Regions from separate parts of the Marinicrinis lubricantis genome, predicted to be linked through region 1. Evidence: predicted binding sites of a transcription regulator. Region 1 holds the regulator's gene; each other region holds the start of a gene.

Region 1 (8,089 bases):
CTCAAGCTGTTTGTTCTGAAGCGCCTCTTTTTGCTCGGTCTTCACCTGCTGTACAATCGCATTCAGACTAGCGTCCTGCTGCAATGTTAAATCAAGTACAACCTTCGAGCCGCTGAACGAAACGTCCGCAGACTCAATTCCATCCATCTGATGAATCGTATTTAAAAAAGGAGACTTGACGCCAAATTGCTGATAAGCGAACCAACCTCCAAAACATAATACAGCAGTGATAACTGCGGAGATCATCATAGGAACGGGACGCACTTTCCAATTCATCTTGGACGTCCTCCTTTCAATATATAAGCATGATTTATTTGTCATTTGCGAGTGAACAGTATTGCGATACGAAGGCATCCTTGTTTGTGTCCATGAGTATATCAACTTCATCTATCAACTGATTGCATAAAAGAGTATATCACATCAGCAGACTATTCTCGAATGTAATGGTTGGAAACAAAAAAGACAGCCCGGCGCAATGATATCATGCCAGCTGTCTTTTCCCAATGATACTTTATATTTAACGAATACTCATCGTATACGTCTCTAACAATTCACCATCACTAAATCGATAGAAGTCATAATAATGCCGATCTCCCTGCTCCTCATCCTGCTTATAGAACACTTCCCATACTAGCTCGTCCTCCCATTTGCCTGGAACGATGCGAATGATCTCTTTTTCGGGAGACGATTTCTTCAGCTGCTGCTCCAGTATATTCTCCGTGATCCCATCCTTCGCATAACGAGCGGTGACATCCCCTTCTTCTTCCCCCACCCAGACGATCATCGAATCCTCTTGTTCGTCCTTTCCATAAACAATGACATAGCTTTTTTCACCGTTATAGATCTCGGTATTATCGACCTGGTTCATGTCGCTTGAGCGGATAGCAATTTGCTCGGCTCTTTGCTCGCTCTCCCATGGCTCTTCGAAGATTTGCAGATAGGTTCGGTAACCGAGCACAACCAAGGTGAGCAGGATTACACCCAATGCCAGCCATGCTTTCATCTTATTACTCATACCAACACCCCGTCATCAGGTCGCCATCAAACGATCGTAGCAGGATTGTGCCTCGAACCTAATTTTTTCTTCATCTAATGTAAGCAGCTCACGGTTCTTCATCAATCTTTTACCATCGACCCACACATCGGTCACATCATGGCCGGAAGCCGAATAGATCACATGGGAAGCATAATCCGACTTCGGATACAGATGAGACTGCTCGATATCAAGTGCAATCAAGTCCGCTTTGTACCCTTCTTTAAGCTGTCCAACCTGATCCAGCCAAATCGACTCCGCTCCATATACCGTCCCCATCTTCAATGCTTCCGTAGCAGGAACCGCTGTTGGATCCCCGGACACTCCCTTATGAATCAGGGCTGCCAGGCGCATTTCCTCAAACATGTCCAGATTGTTGTTGCTTGCGGGACCATCCGTACCTAGTGAAACTAAAATTCCTGCCTTCAACAACTCGGGAACTCTAGCGATTCCGCTGGCCAATTTCAAGTTGCTTCCCGGATTGTGGGAAATCCGTACGTCTTTCGAACATAAAATGTCAATCTCCTCGTCCGTGAGATGAACGCCGTGTGCGATGATGCACGGACGATCAAATACACCGAGCTTTGACAGATGCATGACCGGTCGGAGTCCATATTCCTTCACGTTGTCTTCCACTTCTTTGGCTGTCTCGGACATATGGGTATGGACCGGTAGATCCAATTCGGCCGAAGCGGCGACGACCTTCTCGATAAAAGATGGAGGACACGTATATGGAGAATGCGGAGCCATCATCACCGTAATCCGTCCATTTGCCTGCAAATGCCAATCCTTCGCGAACTGAACAGCCTCCTGCAGCTTCGCATTCTGCTCCGCATCATTACAGCCAAGCGCAATCATGCCGCGAGTGAGTCTCGCTCTCATTCCCGCTTCCTCTACCGCTTTTGCCACCTCGTCCATATGATCATACATGTCGACAAAGCTCGTTGTACCGCTTTTAATCATCTCCGTGATCGAAAGCAAACTGCCCCATTTTACGTCCTGTGCCGTGAATTTGGCTTCATTCGGCCACATCTTCTCCTGCAGCCATACCTGCAGCGCTAAATCGTCGCCAATACCGCGAAGCAGAGACATCGCGGCATGATTATGCGTATTCACTAATCCCGGCATAAATAACTTCCCGGTCCCGTCCACAATTTCACTAAAAACAGATTCATCGATAACGTTCTGATTCGTCAGTTCTTTTATCCTGTCATCCTCAATGACCATAGATCCTTTGATCATCGGTCTCTTCTCGTCCATCGTCAGAAACGTACCATTTTTAATTAACCACTTACCCATTCGTTTCACCTGCTTTTTATTAAATCCATTACATTCATTATTAGTCATTCATACCATCTTTACCAATGTACATTTCTTGAGTATGAAAATCAACTGAATGACAAACAATACATTCGCCAAAAGGTAGAAACCATCTTGTTTCACCAAAATACGGTATATCCTTACATGGATCACTAAAAACTGACGATAGAATGTAAATTTTTCATGAATATTTCATTGTGATTTATGTCGTATTATGATAAATTTTTCAGGGTGGCCATTCTTCATAAATTGTCCAATAAGGAGGTCCAACCCTTGGTAATACTGTAATAATTTATGAGATGAATGGCAAGAGTAAGATTCTTAATATAGAAGGGGAGCTTACATACGATGCTTTTTTTCGGCAGGAAAAATGATGATGAATTTTTGAACCTGTTGCTGCAGTCTGCTGAGAATACGCTGAAAGGCGCTCAAATGTTTCGGACTGCTTTGATGGGTGAAAAGGAGCCTAACGCATACGTTGCCTCCATTAAGGAATTAGAAAGTAAGGGCGATGACATCACGCACCAAATTTTCAAACGATTGAATCAAGTATTCTTAACTCCTCTCGATCGAGAAGATATTATGGAACTGGCTGTAAAAGTCGACGATGTCATCGACGGAATTGAAGCCACCATGGCACGCTTCGAATATTTAAATGTCAGTGCTTCCGATGATTATATGAAAGGATTCACCGAAATTCTTGTATCCTCTTGCGAGCACATTCTAGAAGCGTTTAAACTGCTGTCCAAAAAGAAATATATGCAAATTCATGAACATACTGTCGTCATCAACGACTTGGAAAATCAGGCAGATAAATTAATGCGGGATGGCATTCGGGAAATTTTCAGCGATCCGAAAGATCCATATACAGACTTTAAACTAAAGGAAATCTATGAACGTCTGGAAGAAACCACCGATGCCTGCGAGGACGTTGCAGATATCCTTGAAAGCGTGGTTCTCCGTTATGGTTGAAGGTTTGTCCCTGATCGTTATCATTATTATCGTTCTAGCCTTGTTGTTCGACTTTACGAACGGCTGGAATGATTCGGCTAATGCCATTGCAACGGTTGTCGGTACCCGAGTGCTGAAGCCATATCAGGCTGTATTGCTCGCCGCCGTGCTGAACTTAGTCGGAGCATTCGCTTTCACCGCGGTGGCTAAAATGATTAGTAAAGGTATCGTCAATCCAGACTCGATCACACTGCTGGTTGTTGTCTCACTGCTTATCGCATCGATTATATGGAATATTATTATGACCATGGTCGGCATGCCGATCAGCGCCTCGCATTCATTAATCGGAGCCATGGTGGGGGCATCCGTTTCTTACGGAGGATTCGATGTGCTCGTTTCAGGAGGATTGATTAAGGTATTAATCGGCCTTCTCGTTTCCCCTGTACTAGGCGCACTTTTTGCATTTGTCATCATGAAAATATTGCAGCTGATTGCTGGGAATTTATCGCCGTCCAAAGTAAAAAGATCTTTCAATATCCTTCAGCTTCTCTCCGTTTCCTTCATGGCGTTCAGTCACGGGGCATCCGATGCTCAGAAAGCGATGGGGATTATCATGCTCGCCTTAGTTGCAGGTAATGTAGGCGGGTTAACGATGGAAAGCGACATTCCATTCTGGGTCATCACCTCTTGCGGTCTGGCGATCGCACTAGGTACTGCAATCGGTGGCAAGAAGGTAATTGCGACGATGGGAACCAAATTAACCAAGCTCGAATCGATCCACGGATTCGCCGCCGAAACGGCTGCAGCCATTATTTTGACAGGTGTAGCGAAGATTGGTCTTCCCGTCAGCTCGACACATACGATTACCGGTTCCATTATCGGTGTCGGATTGTCCAACCGTGTGAATTCTGTTCGATGGAATGTCGCCGGAAAAATTGTATATGCTTGGGTGTTAACATTACCGGGAACAGCCATTATGGCTTTTCTCATTTACCAACTTCTTCAATTCTTAGAATAAAACGAAAGGCTGTCATACATCGATACGCAGGGTAAGGCGCTGCGATGTATGACAGCCTTTTTTATATTCTTTAATGAGTATAACCATCGTTCGATCCCGTTTTGTTCCTACTTGGATTTTATCAAATCCTTATGTCTGAAGCGAAGTGCCGACCAGTCCTCATCAATCGCGATCTGACGGACTCCGGTATAATTCAGACAGTTCAGCGCATCCCACCCACGATCCCGATGAATATCCGCTTCATACTTCTTCGATGTCTTCTTCGGATAAGCGAACCACAGCACTCCATCTGAATGCAGACGCTCTACCGCCATTCCGGCATATTGCTCAACCTCGTGCTGAGACTTCACAAAAATAAGAATGAAGTTGTAATGATCTTCTTTAGGTTCGGTATGAATCTCGTAAGGAGCCAATTCCTTCATCGTCCCTGCAAATTGTTGCGGGCTGCCCACGATGAGCATCGGCCCTTCTTCCTTGTACTGCAGCTTTTTCAATAAGGGATGCATGACATTTGTCCTCCAGTCCGTCTTGTTGTAGAATCGCCAAGAAACTCAATCCAAATAATACGCCAAGCTGTGGAGCTCAGCGGTAAAATCGGCTTGATGAATGCGGATATGGGAAGGAACCTTAATAATCGTTGGCGCAAAGTTAAGAATCGCTTCAATCCCCGCCTGTACAAATTGATCCGCTACATGTTGAGCGACAGCCGAAGGAACCGTGATAATGCCGACACGAATTTTCTGTTCATTGACGGTCTCGCTCAGCTTGTCCATTGGCAGTACCGTCAATTGGTTAATCTGTGTCCCTATTTTATTCGGAGATGCATCGAAAACAGCGGTAATCTTCATCGTATTTTTCAAATACGTATTGTAATTGCACAGTGCATGCCCTAAGTTCCCCGCTCCAACCAACGCCACAGGAATGACTTGATCCAGCTTTAAGATATGACGTATTTTCTCGATTAAATAACCGACGTCATAACCAATGCCTTTCTTGCCGAACTCACCGAAGTAGGCGAGATCTTTACGAATTTGTGCGGGATTTAAATTTAAACGCTGCCCCAGCTCTTGCGAAGAAACGGTCTGTACCTCACTCATTCTCAGTTCGTTTAAATACCGAAGATAGATCGGAAGCCGCCTGACAACAGCCTCAGAAATTTTCATCTCTTTCATGAACTACCGCCCTTCTTTCATAACATCCGGTTGAACCTCTTTCTCCTCGTCAAACCATTCCTTCACTCGATGAATCATCTGCTGCTTCGACATATGCTCGATTTTAGGTCCCGGCAATGAATATAAAAAGTGTTTTCCATAATAGGTGTCAATCACTCGTGTATCATAAATAATGACAACGCCGCGATCTGATGATGTGCGGATCAATCTGCCGAAGCCTTGCTTAAAGCGTATGACGGCCTGCGGAACCGAGTAATGCATAAATGGATTTTTATTCTGCTGTTTTAGGAAGTCCGATTTCGCTTCCGCTACGGGATGATTCGGCGGCTGGAACGGCAGCCGTACGATACATAAGCAGCTTAGATCGTCCCCTGGAATGTCTACGCCTTCCCAGAAGCTGCTTGTCCCAAGAAGTACACAATTCGGGCTGTCTGTAAACCATTTGGTCAGCTTGCTGCGGTTATTGCTGTCTACCCCTTGACCAAGCACTTGTATGCCTGTTCCTTGCAGCTTTTCCTTCAAGCCGCCATGAACCATTTTCAGCATACGGTACGAAGTGAATAACACGAGCATGCGTCCGTCTGTTACTTGAGCGACTTCAGAGAGTGATTGTATTAATTCGAGAGCGAACTCCTTCTCTCCTGCAATCCCCTTCAATTTTGGAAAATCACGAGGAATGCATACCAATACATTTTTTCTATAATTAAAAGGAGAGGGCAGCTGAACGGTCTGCAGCTTATTCTTCTCTGCAAAGCCGCTTAAGCCTACCTGTTCCTTCACATACTCGAAGTTTTGATTGACACTAAGAGTCGCCGAAGTCATTACAATGCTGTCCTTCGCATCAAAAAACATTTCCTTCAGCATCATGCTGACATCGACAGGGACCGTGTACAATTGAATCGACTTATGCCGATACTGCACATTTGCCTCGAGCCAATATACATCATTCGTATTTTTCATCTTAACGAAAAATCGAAGGTCGTCCCTGCACCGTACAATATCCTTATATGATCCGTTCAAATCCGTAATTAAGCTTTGAAGCTCAAAATCCCCTGCTTCTTCCTTCAGTTCCTCCATCAAACGCTGGAGCGACTTGATCAATTCACCGCTGTCCGCATGGATATTATCTTCGATGGTCCGAAGGAGTTCCCACTCCTTCGGAGGCTCCGACGGTTTAAAACGAACTACGATTTGCCCCGTTTCCTGTGCGGCAGCTGTTTCCTGAGGAGATACCCAATGCTGATATAACATGTGATGGAACTCTTCCCAATGCTCCTTGATTTTCTCAATTCGCTGTATCGATTGTTCGATCAAATCGACCCATGTCTCCGACTTCTCGTGACCGTTATTCTCTAACAAGCTTTTTAAGGTGATCAGCTTTCCCTGGTAAGCATCCTTATACAGCCAGTTCAAGGCATGCGATAACGAAAAATAATTGATTTGGATACCCAGATGCTTACCTGCCGTCTCGTCAAACTGATGCGCCTCATCAATAATTAACGACTGATAGGCTGGTAAAATTCGATGATCCGCTTTCTGATCGGTGAAAAGCAGCGAATGATTCGTAATCACAACATCGGCCTTTTGTGCATCATTGCGGGCTCGATGGTAGAAGCATTTGCGGAACCAAGGACAAGAACGGTTCAAACATGAATCTGTGTCGCTTGCCACGCTTTGCCAGAAATCGGCGCCTCTTTGCCCCAGGTGAATTTCTTCTTCATCCCCAATCTTCGTCTCTCCAAGCCAGACGATCATTTGAGCCGCTAACAGCACCTGCTCCCTATTTGCATCATAATCCTTTAGATTTATTTTCTGCTCAAACTTTCTTAAGCATAGATAATGGGATCTGCCTTTTAATACAGCGGCGTGGAAAGGGTGTGGAGAAATTTCGTGCAGCAGCGGAAGATCTCTTTGCTTAATTTGCTCCTGCAAATTGATGGTATGCGTACTGATAGCCACTTTCTCTTGATTTTTCAGGCTGTAATAGATGGATGGGATTAAGTAACCTAATGATTTGCCGGTACCTGTTCCTGCTTCAACGATGAGATGCTTTTCTTCGGCGAAAGCTTCCATCACCTGCCGGATCATTTCCGTCTGCGCTTCCCGCTCTTCATATTTCGCAAATTTTTGCTTCAGATTGTCTCTCATTTGTTCGTAGAACGCTTCGAACGTTTCCTCGATGGGCTCTGCCGTGCTCTCAGGCATTTCATCTGCCCAATCCTCGACATTTAAAGCGAACTGCCGGTAACTTAATGTCGATTCTTCCAAGTCACCCTGAGTTTCCTTTAGAAACAGCAGCTGATCGATCCACCACTTCAAGTCAGAGAGCTGAGCGGCGGGCTCGTCAAAAAGATAAGAAAGTCTCTGAACGGTCAAATAGGGCAGCTGATTCAGCTTCTGTATACATTGTATGAAGATCAGCGCAGTCGCTTCTGCGTCACTGTCCGCTTTATGCGGTTCAAGATGAGGCACCCCCAGCGCAGAAGAAACCATCGACAATTGAAGGCTTGGAAGATCAGGATATAAGAAGCGAAGCAGATCCATCGTATCCAGCACAAGGCCAGAGAATGGAGAATAACCGCATTGATCAAGGGC
Region 2 (8,089 bases), on a different contig from region 1:
AACTTCGCCCTCGTTTTCACCTGGGATTTTGTAAGTTTCGGCTTAGCACTATACCAATTTGTTTTGCAGTCGAGAGGAGGTAGGGGATGAATCGATTCATCCGGAATACCGGATTTTATCTACTGATATTTCTAGTTGTCGTAGGCATTGTACACTTTATCAGCACGCAAAACGACCAAACGAATAAAATCCGATATGACGAGTTCCGCAGTTTGCTAGCCGACAATAGAGTGACCGAGGTCACCGTTCAATTCGACGGGTACTCATACTATATTGCGGGTAAAACCAATGGGAACATTGGAGATTCAAGCAGTTCGGAATTCGAAACGTATGCTCCTTTTACAGACCGTGTTTTTGAGGTCTTGGAAGAGGCCAATGTACAGACGGTAGTTGAGAAAATGGAAGGAGACAGCATTTGGCTAAGCTTCCTGACATCCATCATTCCGTTTGTCATTATCTTTATTTTATTCTTCTTCTTGCTAAATCAAGCTCAAGGCGGCGGAGGCAAAGTCATGAATTTCGGCAAAAGCCGCGCTCGCTTATATAATGAAGAGAAAAAGCGGGTCACGTTCAATGACGTAGCCGGAGCTGATGAAGAAAAGCAGGAATTGGTTGAGGTCGTAGAGTTTTTGAAGGATCCCCGTAAGTTTGCCGCACTTGGTGCGAGAGTTCCGAAAGGGGTACTTTTGAACGGTCCTCCGGGAACCGGTAAAACCTTGCTTGCTCGTGCTGTGGCGGGAGAAGCGGGCGTACCTTTCTTTAGCATCAGCGGTTCCGATTTCGTGGAAATGTTCGTCGGGGTCGGTGCTTCGCGGGTGCGTGATTTGTTTGAAAATGCGAAGAAAAATGCACCATGTATTATCTTTATTGACGAGATTGACGCCGTTGGACGTCAACGGGGCGCTGGTCTTGGCGGCGGCCATGACGAGCGGGAGCAGACGCTGAACCAATTGCTCGTTGAGATGGACGGATTTGGAGCGAACGAAGGGATTATTATCGTCGCTGCAACGAACCGCCCAGACATTCTTGACCCTGCGCTGCTCAGACCAGGCCGTTTTGACCGTCAAATTACAGTCGACCGTCCAGATGTGAAAGGGCGCGAGGCGGTACTGAAAGTACATGCCAGAAATAAGCCTTTGGGCGATGACGTTCGCCTTGATGTACTGGCTCGCTATACGACAGGTTTCACAGGAGCAGATCTTGAAAACCTATTGAACGAAGCGGCATTGATCGCGGCGAGAAGAAATAAAAAGGCCATTGATATGGCGGAGCTGGATGAAGCGTTCGACCGTGTGATTGTCGGTACGCAGAAGAAAAGCCGCGTGATCAGTGACAAGGAGAAACGCACCGTTGCTTACCATGAAGCAGGACATACGATTATCGGCTATCATGTCAGACATGCCGATGTCATTCATAAAGTAACGATCGTCCCTCGCGGAAGAGCGGGTGGATATGCCATGATGATTCCGAAGGATGGAGAAGACCGGATGCTGTCTACGAAATCCGAGCTGCTTGACCGCGTAACTGGTTTGCTCGGCGGCCGCGTATCGGAGGAACTGTTTATCGGTGAAATCGGTACGGGCGCATATGACGACTTCAAGAAGGCAACTTCGATCGTTCGAGCGATGATTACGGAATACGGTATGAGCGATAAGCTTGGACCACTGCAGTTCGGCAATACGCAAGGTCAAGTATTCTTGGGCCGTGATCTCCATCATGAGCAAAACTACAGCGATCAGATTGCGTATGAAATCGATAAAGAGCTTCAAACGATGATTCGCGCTTGCTATGACCAAGCGAAAGAAATCTTGACGAAGCATGCGGATCAAGTACATCTCATCGCCAATAAGCTGATGGAACTTGAAACGCTCGATAAAGACCAGATCTATGAATTGTTGGAGACTGGAAAGCTGGAAAAGAACATTCGGGAACGGATCGATGCTTTCGAACCGAAGAAGGATGAAATGAAGGTTAACATTCAAAAGCAGGAGAATGAATCTTCGAACAAAATCGGGTCTGTACAAGAAAAACCGGAAGGCGCAGCAGAGCAAGAACCAGCGGCGAAGCCGGAAGCAGAAGAGCCGAAAAAGCAGGATGCTGACGATACGGCAGATCAAAATGCCGATGATGCAGCAAAGCAAGATGACGATAAGAAAAGTGAATAACACCTGGGTGAAGCTAAATCCGGATTTCACATGTGAAATCCGGATTTTTGTTCTGTTTTCACGTTGACACCTTCGTAAAGGTACTGTAAATTAAGGATGTTAACTTCGAACTTATGCAAGACTTTCAATCCTTTGTAAACAAGATTGTGAATAATTGCTCAAGCGATGAAGGTGCAGTACAGGACATAAAGAGGTTCTGGGGTATGAGAATGCAATGAGCTTGAGGGCAATTTGTATTTCCTAAGGAGGTAAGCACATGGAAGCTTTAGCTGCAGAAGCCAAAGCACAGCGGAACCAAGGGTTGAAGGAACGACTTCTTCAGCTGAAGAAAGAGCGTAATGCCATTATCCTTGCCCATTATTACCAAAGGGATGAAATACAAGAAGTGGCTGATTTTCGTGGAGATTCTTTTTTGCTAGCGCAAAAGGCTGCCGAAACCGATGCAGATGTCATCGTATTTTGCGGAGTGCACTTTATGGGAGAGAGCGCAAAGATTTTGGCTCCGAACAAGACGGTAATCATTCCTGATGAGCGGGCAGGCTGTCCGATGGCTGATATGGTGAACGTGGAAGGCTTGCGTCAGCTGAAGCAGAAGCATCCGAATGCGACGGTTGTCACGTACATTAACTCTTCTGCAGAGATTAAAGCGGAAACGGATATTTGCTGTACCTCCGCGAATGCGGTAAAAGTAATCCAATCCGTAGAATCGGATGAAATCATTTGGGTGCCGGACAAAAATCTAGGTCATTATGTGCAGCAGCATACCGATAAGAAGATGATTCTTTGGGAAGGGTATTGCAATACTCATGATATGCTGACGGTCAAAGATGTCGTAGAAATGAGAAAACAATATCCAAATGCTCAATTTGTTGTCCATCCTGAATGCCGTCCGGAAGTCGTTGAGATGGCTGATTTCGTGGGAAGTACAACGGCGATTATTAAGTACTGCCGTGAATCCGATGTGAAGGAATTTATTGTAGGCACCGAGGACGGTACCGGATATCAACTGCGCAAGGACAGCCCGGACAAAACGTTTCATTTTGCAAGCAAGTTTCTTGTATGTCCGAATATGAAGGTAAACAACCTGAAAAAGCTTGTGCGCTGTCTGGAGACGATGCAGCCTCAAATCTATGTGCCACCTCAAATCGCGGACAAAGCACGTCTTTCTCTCGAACGGATGCTGGAAGTGACCGTCTAAACTTTTATAGTCTAAAATGAAGTAAGGCAGAGGTTCAGCATAGGGATGATCCCGAATCTCTGCTTTTTTCTGTACATATGCCTTTTAGAGATGAACCACAAATCATGAAGAGCAGTGAGAAATGGTTGATAGAATGGAGCGTAATGTATGATGGATTCGATGATTCCTCGTTATTTGGCGAATTTTCAGTTGTCCTCTCTGCCGCGGATTGAAACCGATGTAGTGGTGATTGGAGCAGGAATCGCTGGCCTTTATACTGCAATTAAAGCAGCCGAGCACCACCGTGTGCTGATGATTACGAAGAAGTCACTGCTCGACAGCAATACGCGCTATGCGCAGGGGGGAATTGCCGCAGTGATCTCTGATGAGGATTCTCCGGAATATCATCGTGAGGATACCCTATTTGCAGGAGCCGGTCTCTGCTCGGAAGAGGCTGTAGATATATTGGTTCACGAAGGCCCGCAAGGGGTGAAGAGCCTCATGGAGCTTGGAACTCAATTTGACGAGGAGAATGGTGAGCTGGCTTTAACGAAGGAAGGCGCACACAGCCAGCGAAGAATACTGCATGCACATGGTGATGCGACAGGTGCCGAAATCGTTCGGTCGCTTCTAGAGAAAGCGAAACAGCATCCGCGAATTGAGATGTGGAACGATCATTTTGTCATCGATCTCGTTACGGAAGGCGGGGATTGTCAAGGGGCTTTGGTGCAAAAGATGGACGGAAGCAAGCTCTTTGTGCACGCCAAAGCAACTGTGCTGTGTACCGGCGGTGCGGGACAATTGTTCCGTTATACCACCAATCCCGACGTTGCCACGGCAGATGGTGTAGCGATCGCCTATCGGGCGGGAGCGGATATTCGCGATGTGGAATTCATCCAGTTTCATCCAACGGCTCTATGCTATCCCGGAGCGCCGCGCTTCTTAATTTCCGAAGCGGTTCGAGGTGAAGGCGCCTATTTGCGCAATATGAAAGGCGAACGGTTCATGGAGAAATACCATCCACAGCTGGAGCTGGCCCCAAGGGATGTTGTTGCCCGAGCGATCGTAAGTGAAATGGAAGCGACGAAGTCAACCTTTGTCTATTTAGATATTACCCATGAGTCAGAAGATAGGATAAAGCATCGGTTTCCGACGATTTATGAGTTTTGCTTGCAGTTCGGCTTGGATTTAGCGGCGGACTGGATCCCCGTCGCACCTGCGGCGCATTACTTTATGGGGGGAGTAAAAACAGACTTAAGCGGCGAAACTTCTGTTAGCAGATTGTTTGCCTGTGGGGAAGTATCATCCACCGGCGTACACGGAGCCAATCGATTAGCGAGCAATTCTTTGTCCGAAGCGCTTGTATTTGGCGATCGAATCGCGGCAAGAATTCGCGATTTGGATGAACCGGCATTCTCCGCGGCTGAATGCACAGAACATCGGAAGGAACCGCCCATTCAAGCGGTGGTAGAGAAAAGACTGAAGCTGCAAAAGGTGATGCTGCGCAATGTCGGCTTAAAGCGTTCGCTGGAAGGTTTGAATAAAGGCATCGATGAGTTGAAGAGACAACTTCCGATCTTTGGAGCCAGTCTAAGCAAAATTGAAGAATATGAGTTTGCGAATATGCTGACGGTGTCTCTTCTCATTGCTCATGCGGCTGTCATTCGTGAAGAGAGCAGAGGAGCGCATTATCGGGAGGATTTCCCGGATCGGAATGACTCGGTATGGCGAAAACATATTATTCTGAATCGTGAGACGGGGATACGTGAGGAGCGGATGAACGATGCTTAACGGTTTTATGAGACAATTGAAAAAGCAAATTGAGCTTTGGCTTGACGAGGATATGGGGAGCGGCGATGTAACGACGCTGTCCACTGTACCTCGTGATCATCGATCCAAAGGGATTATCCATGCGAAGCAGCCGGGTATCCTATGTGGAGTGGAAGCGGCAAGAGCCGTTTTCGAGGCGGTCGATCCAAGCCTTGCTTTTGATATGCGAAGACAGGATGGAGATGTTCTGCAAGCGGGAGATATCATTGCGGAGATTGAGGGAAGCAGCCATAGTATATTGGCAGGCGAAAGGCTTGCTCTCAATTTACTGCAGCGTATGTCAGGCATTGCGACGGAAACGTCCAAATACATGGATGTAATTAAGCATACATCGGTGAGACTGGTAGATACACGGAAAACAACACCCGGACATCGTATGCTGGAGAAGTATGCGGTACAGGTAGGAGGAGGACACAACCACCGTTATGGATTGTATGATGCCGTAATGATTAAGGACAATCACATCAAAGCGTCCGGTGGAATCCCTCAAGCGGTTGCCAGCGCAAGAGCTTTCATTCCGCACACGATGAAAATCGAAGTAGAAGTCGAAAATTTCGACCAGCTCACGCAGGCGCTCGAGGCCGGAGCAGATATTATTATGCTGGACAATATGGAACCGGCGGCTATGACCGAGGCGATGCGCCGAATTAAAGAAAGAAGCCCGCATGTCGTTGTGGAGGCATCCGGCGGCATCCATTTAGGGAGCTTAAAGGCAGTCGCCGAAACCGGTGTCGATGTGATCTCGGTCGGACGGCTAACGAACGCGGTGTCTCCTCTCGATATCAGCTTGGATTTGGGCGAGAAGAAGGGACGTTGAAAACGTGATTTTAGTGATGGATGTAGGGAATACAAACATCGTGCTTGGTGTATATAAAGGAAAGGAACTGATCCATCATTGGCGGTTGAGCACAAATCGTGAAGCGACCGCTGATGAGTATGGCATCTTTATTCACAATATGTTTCGCCATGGAGGGATTGATGAGCGTCAGATTGAAGGAATTATGATTTCCTCTGTCGTTCCGCCGCTCTTTCATGTGCTTCAGGCATGCTGCGAGAAATATGTGAAACAGACGCCGTATTTCGTCGGTCCCGGAATCAAAACCGGCTTGAATATACGCTATGAAAACCCGAAGGAAGTCGGGGCGGACCGAATTGTGAACGCAGTGGCCGCAATTGAGCAGTATGGTACCCCAGTCATTGTTGTCGATTTCGGAACCGCAACGACCTTTGATTATGTTGACGAGAAGTCTCAATACATTGGAGGGGCGATTGCCCCGGGTATCGGAATCTCAACGGAGGCGCTGTATCAAAAAGCGGCCAAGCTGCCGCGCATTGAGCTTTCCGTTCCGAAAAGCGTGATTGGCCGGAACCCTGTAACCTCCATGCAAGCTGGCATTGTGTTCGGTTATGCGGGTCAAGTGGACGGTATTGTCGGACGGATTAAAAAGGAGTTCGGCACAAATCCTAAGGTGGTAGCAACCGGTGGATTAGGTGAATTTATCGCCGCAGAATGCCAGTCCATAGATATCGTCAATCCATTGTTAACGCTGCAGGGATTGCAGCTGCTATATGAACGGAATCAATCTTAGGAGGCTGCGATGAACGATTATATTTTACGTGGAACCGCATTGGATGGGAAAGTTAGAGCATTAGCCGCATACAGCAAAAATCTTGTGCAGGAGCTTAGAGAACGTCAGGATACTTGGTCGACGGCAACCGCAGCATTGGGCAGATCCGCTACGATCGGGGCGATGATGGGCGCGATGCTGAAAGGAGAAGAAAGGCTGACGATTCAGGTGAGAGGAGACGGTCCGATTGGCCACATCGTCATCGATGCCAACGCGAAGGGCGAAGTGAGGGGATATGTTCAAAATCCGCATGTACAGCTACCGACAAATGCGATCGGTAAAATTGATGTGCGGGGCGGCGTAGGGACAGAAGGATCCATTATCGTGATTAAGGACTTGGGGATGAAAGAACCTTACCGTGGGAACTCTCCGATTGTATCTGGTGAAATCAGCGATGACTTTACGTACTATTTCGCAACGTCTGAGCAAACACCGTCCGCTGTTGCCGCAGGTGTACTGGTGGATAAAGACCATTCGGTGATTACAGCCGGCGGGTTTATTATTCAGCTGCTGCCTGGATTAAGCGATGAAGAAATCTCCGCTATTGAAGGACAGCTCGGGCAGCTTCATACCATTACTAAATACTTGGATGAAGGGCTTGCGATTGAAGAAGTGCTTCGCATGGTGCTTCCGTCTTTCGTAGAAATGGAGCGTCTGCCGCTAGTATTTAAATGCAGCTGCTCGGAGGAACGTGTGGAACGGACGTTAATCAGCTTAGGAACGGATGAGCTGAAGCAAATCATAGCAGAGGATGGGCAGGCTGAGATGGTTTGCCATTTTTGCAACCAAAAATATCATTTCAATAAATCCGAACTGGAATCCATCGTTGAAAAGATTGAAATGCAGAAAAAATAATGAAAACATATACACTTCAGCCATGGAATCAAGTCAATAACTGTTGACAAGATTTTGGCAGATTGGTAAGATAGAAAATAGATAAAACCTACTGAAATACTCGGGAATATGAATGCTGTGGCATACACAGCTAATAGGAGGTCCTTGTGATGGCAAAGTTAGCTCAAAACATTACTCAACTCATCGGAGATACGCCTTTAGTTCGACTGAATCGTGTCGTTCCTGAAGATAGTGCCGAAATCTACGTCAAGCTGGAGTATCAGAACCCAGGTGCAAGCGTAAAAGACCGCATCGCGATCAACATGATTGAAACTGCAGAGAGAGATGGAAGATTGAAGCCGGGAGACACCATCGTTGAACCAACGAGCGGAAATACAGGCATTGGTCTTGCAATGGTCGCTGCAGCTAAAGGGTATAAGGCGATTCTAGTCATG
Region 3 (8,089 bases), on a different contig from region 1:
CATATTGGCGAGAGCTGCAGCCTTTTTCACTTCTGCCAATGCAATAATCAATTCTTGATGAATGCGCACTCCAGAGATCGGAAAATTCTCAACCGCACGCACGGTCTGAATGCCGTAATATGCATCTGCATCAACCTGCTTTTCACCAATAAAATCTTTTTCGACACGATAGGACACCATAGATGCCTCCTACATTTCTCATGATTTCATACTCTAATTGTATCCTACCCTGCTCCTCTTGGATATATCGCTTAAAACCCGAATTTCGAGTACCTGCAAAAATAGCCAATTCCGATCCGATCCATTACCCCTGCAGCAAAATGACATCCAAGCCTGATTTCCGTTGAATCGTGGAGACAGCTGCGATCGAATAGACTCGATCTGCTTCCAGCGTGACATTCGGCAGATCCAGCAGCACCTCGTTCATCCCTGCTGCGCGCAATTCCAAGTCATACGTTCCCGGCTCAAGCGGCACATAAGGCGAGCTTCTTCGGTAGACGACCCCAGGGAATATCACATTGCCTTGCTTTAAGGCTAGATCGATTGCGGTGGTTTTAGGCGAAAGGTGAACAAGCCGCAATTTGGTCATTTTCGGTAGAACGAAGGGCTCATCGAGAACGGGAAGCAGCTCCAGCCGCTCCGAATGCCCTGTGGCCACAGCAGTGTATGTATTCCCTGGTTGAACGGTCGCACGCGTCTCTAATAGGGGCCTGGACTTTTCGCCTGCAGCATACACCTCGATTCGGTAATTACCGGGAACAAGCGGTTCGTAATCCGTCACCTGCTTAAACTTTAGCTGGGTTGCAAGTTTCTTCTTATTCACATAAATGTCCAATGCCGGTGTGTCCATGGAAGCATGTAAAATACGAACACGCCCCGTCTCCATTTCGCCGGGTGAGGCTAACGGAGGGAGCTGGCCAAGATAAGGATTTACATATGGGTACGGACCTGCTGCCGGCATCGGGTATGCTGAGTTAGGACCCGGTTGAACTGCTGAGGGAATGCCTTTCTGCTGCTCGAACGGATCTCCGTACATTCGAATGTATTCATTCAGCTTCTGCACAGCCTGCACCGCTTTTTTGTCATAATACATATGCAATTCCGGATTTGAAAACCTATAGAAGTTGGCAAGCGTTCCGTAAAGCTCTACTTTTTGAAGCGTTAACCTCCAATCTTCCATGTGTTCCCTCCTTTCCCTGTACTGTAATAACCTTATGCCTGAGGCTTGTACGGTTATGACATGTAAAGGACAGGAATGGGTTACCCTTTCACGATCGGGGGAAGCTGCCAATCTATTTCCATCAGCCCCTGCTCGCGTAGAAAGGCATTCGTTCGGGAAAACGGCCTGCTGCCAAAAAAACCTCTTCGAGCGGACAGTGGGCTCGGATGAGGCGAGGTGATCACCAAGTGGTGGGATTGGGTAATGAGCTTTTTTTTGGCTTCCGCATATTTCCCCCACAATATAAAGACCACCGGTGTATGTTTTCGATTGAGCTCTGCCATTACACGATCGGTGAATCTTTCCCAACCTCTGCCTTGATGTGAGTTCGGCTGGCCTTCCCTTACGGTAAGGACGCTGTTCAGCAGAAGCACACCCTGCTCCGCCCACGGCTGCAGGTATCCATGATCCGGAATCGTGCAGCCTAAGTCATCCTGCAGTTCCTTAAATATATTTCGCAGCGAAGGAGGAACCTGTACGCCCGGCTGGACGGAGAAACTCAGTCCATGGGCTTGTCCTTTACCGTGGTATGGATCTTGACCTAGAATAAGCACTCTCGTATGCTCGTACGAGGAAGACCGCAGCGCATGAAAAATACGCTCCTTTTCAGGAAAAATGGTCTCATTCTCATATTCTTTTTTCAAAAACTGTATCAGCCTCTCAAAATAAGGCTGCTGGAATTCAGATTCCAGCATGCTCCACCCCGGTATCTCGTTCACCTTCATTGGATATGTCTCCCCGCTTTCTTCTTTCTTCGATGCACCGATCTTACATGGCCTTCATAAGACCTGTCAATGTTCATCCTGTACCTGATGTAGAAATTCCGAGATTTTTTACGCAACGGCAAGAAAAAAACCACGTGACCTGAGTACACGCGGTACAATGATGAGCTTAGCTGCATGAACCGCTAAGCTTCCTTCTTTTTGGATACAAACCAATACACGGCTCCTACGAAAACGGCTCCGCCTACAATATTTCCAAGCGTGACGGGAATCAAATTATGAAACCAGCCGGCCAAAGATACCGTCTCTGGATGCGGCAGCATTAAGCTCAAGCTGAGTACTGTCATATTCGCGACACTATGCTCGTAGCCTGAAGCGATAAAGCCATACAGCATCCACCAAATTAATATCAGCTTTGCCGCATCGCTTCCTGCTCGGTTAGATGTCCAAATCGCCAAACATACGAACCAGTTGCACAGAATCCCGCGAAAGAACAATTCGGTATAGCTGAGAGACATTTTCTTAGCCGCAATAGACATGAGTAAATGATCCGGTGTGATTTGACTGAAAATGCCTGTTCCAATGACGAGTGCGCTTAGCAGTAAAGCTCCCGCTAGATTGCCGGCGTAACACCAAAACCAGTTGCGCATCGTCTCGCCCCAGGTCGTTCTCTTCGAAAGCGTCCCGATCGCAAAGTACATATTATTGCCCGTAAACAGCTCTGATCCGGCGAATATCACCAGAGTCAGCGCAATCCCAAAGGACGCCCCCATCACCATACTGGTTACAGGCGATTGCTGCGCGAATAATGGAGCGCCTACGATAAAGATCAATACGATGCCGAGTCCCACATACGCTCCGGCTAATCCCGCAGACATGAAGTATCTCGTAAGGCTTTGCTTCATAAAATCTCTCTTATTCACCGCGGCTTGCGCCATCCGCTCTACGGTTTCACTGTACATGGGAATCCCTCACCATCTTATCGATTTCATTGATTTCATATCCTTCTATTCTTGCAAAAGATTCATTTGCCCGCTTCACTTGTTTCTCGGTTTCACAGTGTATCGGGAATGCCCATTTCCAATCGGTCTCCTATCCTTCGTACCGGGAACGTTCGAACTTCTCCATCATCCGGCTCCTGCACCTTGCCGTCCCGCAGGTCAATCTTCAAATCCCGCATCGGACAGTACACGTAATGACCGCTGACGATCCCTTCAACTAGCGTGCCGCCCTTGGCATGCGGCGTACGGTTTTCCAAAGCGTACAGCTCTCCTTCAGAAGTGTGAAACACCGCGATTTCCAACTGTCCTGCCCGAACCAGTCTCCCATACATGGGTGGGAATTGATGCAGTTCTCCAATGGCGATATAACCCATCGTTTGCGTAGTCATCTCTTTAGCACCCTCCTTTAACTCTGCAGTGTCACTTCAATCGGTTCATATAGGTTCATTCTCAAGCTTCCGTTATGAATCGCTTCCTGCCATGGATCTCTATGCCGGCTGATTGCGATCTCCAGTCGTTCGACCAGCGCTTTTCGCTGCGCTTTGTCCTCAATCACTGCTTTTTGCACGGTTTCCAATCCGACCCGCTCGATCCAATCCGAAGTGCGCTCCAAATATTTGCCGTTTTCTCTGTAATACTGGATGAATGCACTGCAGATCTCCAGCAGTTCCTCATCCGACTTCACCTTGCAAAACAGGTCCGCGATCCTTGCCTTGATACCGCCATTTCCGCCGACGTAGATCTCCCATCCTCCGTCATTCCCTACAATGCCAAGATCCTTATTGCTCGATTCGGCACAGTTGCGGGGACAACCGTTAACAGCCATTTTGAATTTGGCAGGCATGTATAATCCCTCATATTTCTTTTCCATCGTGATGCCCATGCCGATTGAATCCTGCGTCCCAAAACGACAGAAGCGATTGCCGACACAAGTCTTTACCGTCCGCAAGCCTTTGGCATACGCTGCTCCCGAAGGCATATCCAGCTCCGCCCATACCGAAGGAAGGTCCTCTTTCTTAATGCCGAGCAGATCGATCCGCTGACCGCCGGTAACCTTCACCATAGGAACCTCATACTTTTCGGCAATCTCGGCAATTTTCTTCAGCTCGCCTGGCGTTGTGACTCCACCGTACATTCTAGGCACGACACTGAATGTTCCATCCTTTTGGATATTCGCGTGCAGGCGTTCATTGACAAAGCGCGATTCGAGCTCATCCTCATGCTCCTTAGGCCACACCATCCCCAAATAATAGTTGATCGCCGGACGGCACTTCGAACATCCTTCCGGATTGATCCAACCCAATACGATCATAACCTCTTTCACATGGGTCAGCTTCTTCTCGCGAATCGCTTCAACCACCTCGTCGCGCGTGCAGTCGGTACAAGCACAAATCGTTTCCTTGGCGCTGCCGCCTTCGAATTCGTCACCTAACACATAAGCCAAAATTTGTTCAACCATCGGCTTACAGCCTCCGCAGCTGCGCGTTGCGCCCGTGCACTTCTTAATTTCTTCCACCGTGGTAAAACTGTTCGCTTGAATAACTTCTACAATCGTCCCCTTCGTCACTCCATTGCAGCCGCATACGATCTCGCTGTCATCCATCGCCTCAACCGATAGGCCTGCCTTTTTGTCGCCGGAGCAGCAGGTTCCTCCGTCGAAGATGCTGTCGTACATATCCTGTGTCATTTCCGATGCGTTCTTTACCCATTTGTCCAGCACCATTGCATCGGTGACATCACCGAACAGTACGGCCCCGACAACCTTTCGATCCTTGAGCAGCACCTTCTTGTACGTACCCTTCCAGTCATCCTGAACGGTCAGCACTTGATGCTCTTCCGATTCGATAAATTGACCGGCGGAGAACACATCGACACCCGATATCTTCAGCTTCGTGGAAACGGTCGAGCCCTTGTAAGGCTCTGGATTCAATCCAGCGAGATGCTTTGCCAGCACTCCGCCTTGTTCAAACAATGGGGCAACAAGCCCATAACATATTTCTCTATGCTCACAGCATTCACCGACTGCGTAAATATTCGGTTCGCTCGTTCGCATAACATCATCTACAACGATCCCCCGGTTCACCATCAAGCCGCTTTTTCGCGCGATGTCAATATTCGGTGCAATACCGACAGCCATGACGACCAGTTCAGCTTCCAGCACATGTCCATCCGCAAATTTCAAGCCGGTCACCCGTGTATCTCCGACAAGCTCCTTCGTCTGCGTCTCCAGCATAAAAGCAATGCCTTGTCGTTCAAGCTCCTCCTTCAGCATGCGTGCGGCACGGCCATCCAGCTGTCTCTCCATCAATTTGTCCATCAGATGAACGACCGTGACTTCCATCCCGAGTTGGACAAGTCCTTTGGCTGCCTCCAGCCCAAGCAATCCACCGCCAATGACAGCGGCCTTACGAACTGTCCTTGCAGCCTCGCGCATTTTTTCACAATCTTGGATATCACGAAAACCGACGACACCATCAAGCTCTGCGCCGGGAATGGGCAGAATGAAAGGCTTGGAGCCTGTTGCCAATATCAAGTGATCATAATGGAAGGCTTCCCCCTGCTCGGTTAAAACGACTTTGCGATTCGTATCAATACGTTCTACCACCGTGCCGATGTACAGTTCAATTCCATTCTCTTCGTACCATTCAAGCGGATTTAATATGATATCTTCGACCTTCTTGCTTCCTTCCAGTACATAGGACAACTGAATGCGATTGTAATTCGGGTACGGCTCACTGCCGAATACGGTCACGTCGAATCGGTCTGTCAGCTTTAATATTTGTTCCAATGTTCCGATGCCTGCCATCCCGTTCCCTACGACAACCAGCTTTTCTTTCGGTGCAGTCATGATTCAACACTCCTCTATTAAGGCCTTATGCTCGGCAAAAGCAAAGGACTGAATTTCGTGTTCTTGCTCTTTGATGCTTCTAATTATAACGAGAGATGGACATCATTTTTGTGAAATAAATCACAATGTAAACGGAACCATCACGAAAGTTTTGAACAATTTATGACATGCAGGTACTTGAAGACGGACGCACCTCTCATTCATATGTCTATTTCCTCATTAAAAAAGGCGGCCTATTGGCCGCCCTTCCCTTTCATCTTTACACGGTCTGTTCGGTGACCGTACCGGATTTCTTTTTCACCACCGTCAAATAAACGAACGTCAATGCCGCAAGCACGACAGCGAATACCAACAGAACCATGACGTTATCCCAGAACTGTCCCGTATTGCCGCTGGAGATCGCTGCTTTGAAGCCAAATACCGAATACGTCATTGGCAACAGCTTATTAAAATGCTGCAGGAAGTTCGGAATGAGCTCCAACGGGAATGTGCCCGCGCTTGTCGTTAACTGCAAAATCAAAATAATGATGGCCAAAAAACGTCCGGCATCCGCAAAGATCGTAACTAAAAATTGAATCAATGCCATGAAGGTAAGGCTCGTCAGCATGCTAAGTCCGATAAACTGCCATACACTCTGCACTTCGAGCTTCAGAATACCAAGCACGATGACATCTACAAGGAGCGCTTGAATGATGCCAATCGGAGCTAAGACGGACCATTTACCCAAAAACCAACTCCAACCGCTCTTCGGTTCGGATACGGGCTTTTTCACATTAAATACGATGGTGAAAAGCAAAGCGCCGACGAACAATCCGAGGGATATGAAGTATGGCGCGAAACCTGTTCCATAGTTCGGTACCTGCGTAAACTTCTGTTCCTGGATTTCTACCGGATTCGCCACCATCTTATACAGAGGATCACTGCCATGAATAGCGGACGTTTGCTCTACCGCATCCGCAAGCTTCGTATACAGCTCATCCGCACCCTGAACCAGCTGATCACTGCCATCCCGCAGACTGCCGCTGCCTTGGGCTAACTGATCGACACCCGTCGTGTACGTATCGACTCCTGCCGCATATTCCTTCACGCCTTGAAGCAGCTTATTCTCGCCTGTGGCCAACTGCTGAACACCAGAGACAACCCCTGTACTTCCCTCATATGCTTCGCTCAGCTTGCTGCCGAACTGCTTCATTCCGTCCACCAAGGTGCCGGTGCTGCTGTTTGCTTGTTCCAGCCCATTCTTCAAATCCGACTGTCCTTGCGCCGTTCGGTCAATTCCGGCTGCGATCTGCTGACTATATTTCAAGAACGATTGAAGCGATGCATCGTCAGCCAGTTCAGGATGCGCATCCATCCACTGGGCAAGGCCTTCAGCGAGCTGACCTGCTCCCGTCTGAAGCTGACTCATCTGACTCTCAGCGGACGTAAGGCTGTCTTGCATTTGCTGGAGCCCCTGCTGGAGCTGCTCACCGCCCGTAATGATTTGCTGATGCTTGCCGTTAAGCTGCTCTAAGCCGCTGGACAGCTGCTCGGTTCCCGTTTGAAGCTGGGTCGTTCCGGTCTGAAGCTGTGTTACACCAGACTGAAGTTCTCCCGAACCCGCTCTTAAAGAAGCCGAGGCGGCAGACAGTTCGCTCAAATACGTATCGATCTGTTCTGCTCCCGCAGACAGCTCTTCCGTTCCGTTGTAAATTCGCTGGGCACCGTCTGCCGCTTGCGATAAGCCCTGCGCCAAAGCCGTAACATTCTGGAAGATCGCTTCCGCATAGGCCTCGGACAGTTGCTCCGACAGCTTTGTCCGCAGCTCCTTCACAGCTGTTCCTCCGATTTGGGCCGACAAGAAGTTGTACGACTCGTTCGGAATAAATTGCAGCTGTGCTTTCACAGGCTGCTCATCCATCACAGATGCCGCACGGCTGGAAAAATCAGCCGGGATACGAATTTCCATGTAATATTCGTTTTCTTCCATTCCTTCCTGGGCTTCCTGATGATCCGTAAATACCCACTGAAACTCTTCATTTTGCTTCAATTGTTCCACCAGATCGGAACCAATATGAATCTCTTCGCCGTTCAGCTCGGCACCCAGATCCTCATTGACTATCGCTACCGGAATGACATCCATCTTAGCGTATGGGTCCCAGAACGCCCACAAAAACAAAGAACTATACAGTAAAGGTACGAATAAAACGGCTATGACCGGAATGAGAACTTTTTTGTTTTTTATGATGGATGCCCATTCCAGCTTTCCACTCCAATTTCTCATACTGTCTTCCTCCTCTTGCCTCTATGTTTAATCTGA

Evidence for each region. Region 1 encodes Rex, which represses fermentation and respiration genes when NADH is low (regulators of the CRP and FNR family bind a similar motif). Its sites were predicted from a motif close to TTGTGAAATATTTCACAA; they were not measured.
Region 2: a site for Rex is predicted at 2,310-2,327, ahead of nadA (quinolinate synthase NadA). Genes of this name have one in related genera too.
Region 3: a site for Rex is predicted at 5,899-5,916, ahead of nirB (nitrite reductase large subunit NirB). Genes of this name have one in related genera too.

The regions. Positions count from the first base shown of each region.
Region 1 is NZ_JBHSQV010000035.1:109,021-117,109, forward strand. Features, by position in the region: gene ACFPXP_RS06440 (hypothetical protein) at 1-276, opposite strand, end outside; gene ACFPXP_RS06445 (cell wall elongation regulator TseB-like domain-containing protein) at 518-1,015, opposite strand; gene ACFPXP_RS06450 (amidohydrolase) at 1,031-2,332, opposite strand; gene ACFPXP_RS06455 (DUF47 domain-containing protein) at 2,702-3,325, shown strand; gene ACFPXP_RS06460 (inorganic phosphate transporter) at 3,270-4,322, shown strand; gene ACFPXP_RS06465 (DUF3052 domain-containing protein) at 4,430-4,828, opposite strand; gene ACFPXP_RS06470 (redox-sensing transcriptional repressor Rex) at 4,874-5,494, opposite strand; gene dinG (ATP-dependent DNA helicase DinG) at 5,498-8,089, opposite strand, start outside.
Region 2 is NZ_JBHSQV010000151.1:9,851-17,939, forward strand. Features, by position in the region: gene ftsH (ATP-dependent zinc metalloprotease FtsH) at 87-2,165, shown strand; gene nadA (quinolinate synthase NadA) at 2,422-3,363, shown strand; gene nadB (L-aspartate oxidase) at 3,523-5,133, shown strand; gene nadC (carboxylating nicotinate-nucleotide diphosphorylase) at 5,126-5,989, shown strand; gene ACFPXP_RS11865 (type III pantothenate kinase) at 5,994-6,761, shown strand; gene hslO (Hsp33 family molecular chaperone HslO) at 6,771-7,655, shown strand; gene cysK (cysteine synthase A) at 7,805-8,089, shown strand, end outside.
Region 3 is NZ_JBHSQV010000026.1:16,401-24,489, reverse strand. Features, by position in the region: gene aspA (aspartate ammonia-lyase) at 1-180, opposite strand, end outside; gene ACFPXP_RS03280 (DUF4397 domain-containing protein) at 305-1,180, opposite strand; gene ACFPXP_RS03275 (uracil-DNA glycosylase) at 1,261-1,944, opposite strand; gene ACFPXP_RS03270 (formate/nitrite transporter family protein) at 2,127-2,903, opposite strand; gene nirD (nitrite reductase small subunit NirD) at 2,996-3,331, opposite strand; gene nirB (nitrite reductase large subunit NirB) at 3,349-5,790, opposite strand; gene ACFPXP_RS03255 (YhgE/Pip family protein) at 6,050-8,053, opposite strand.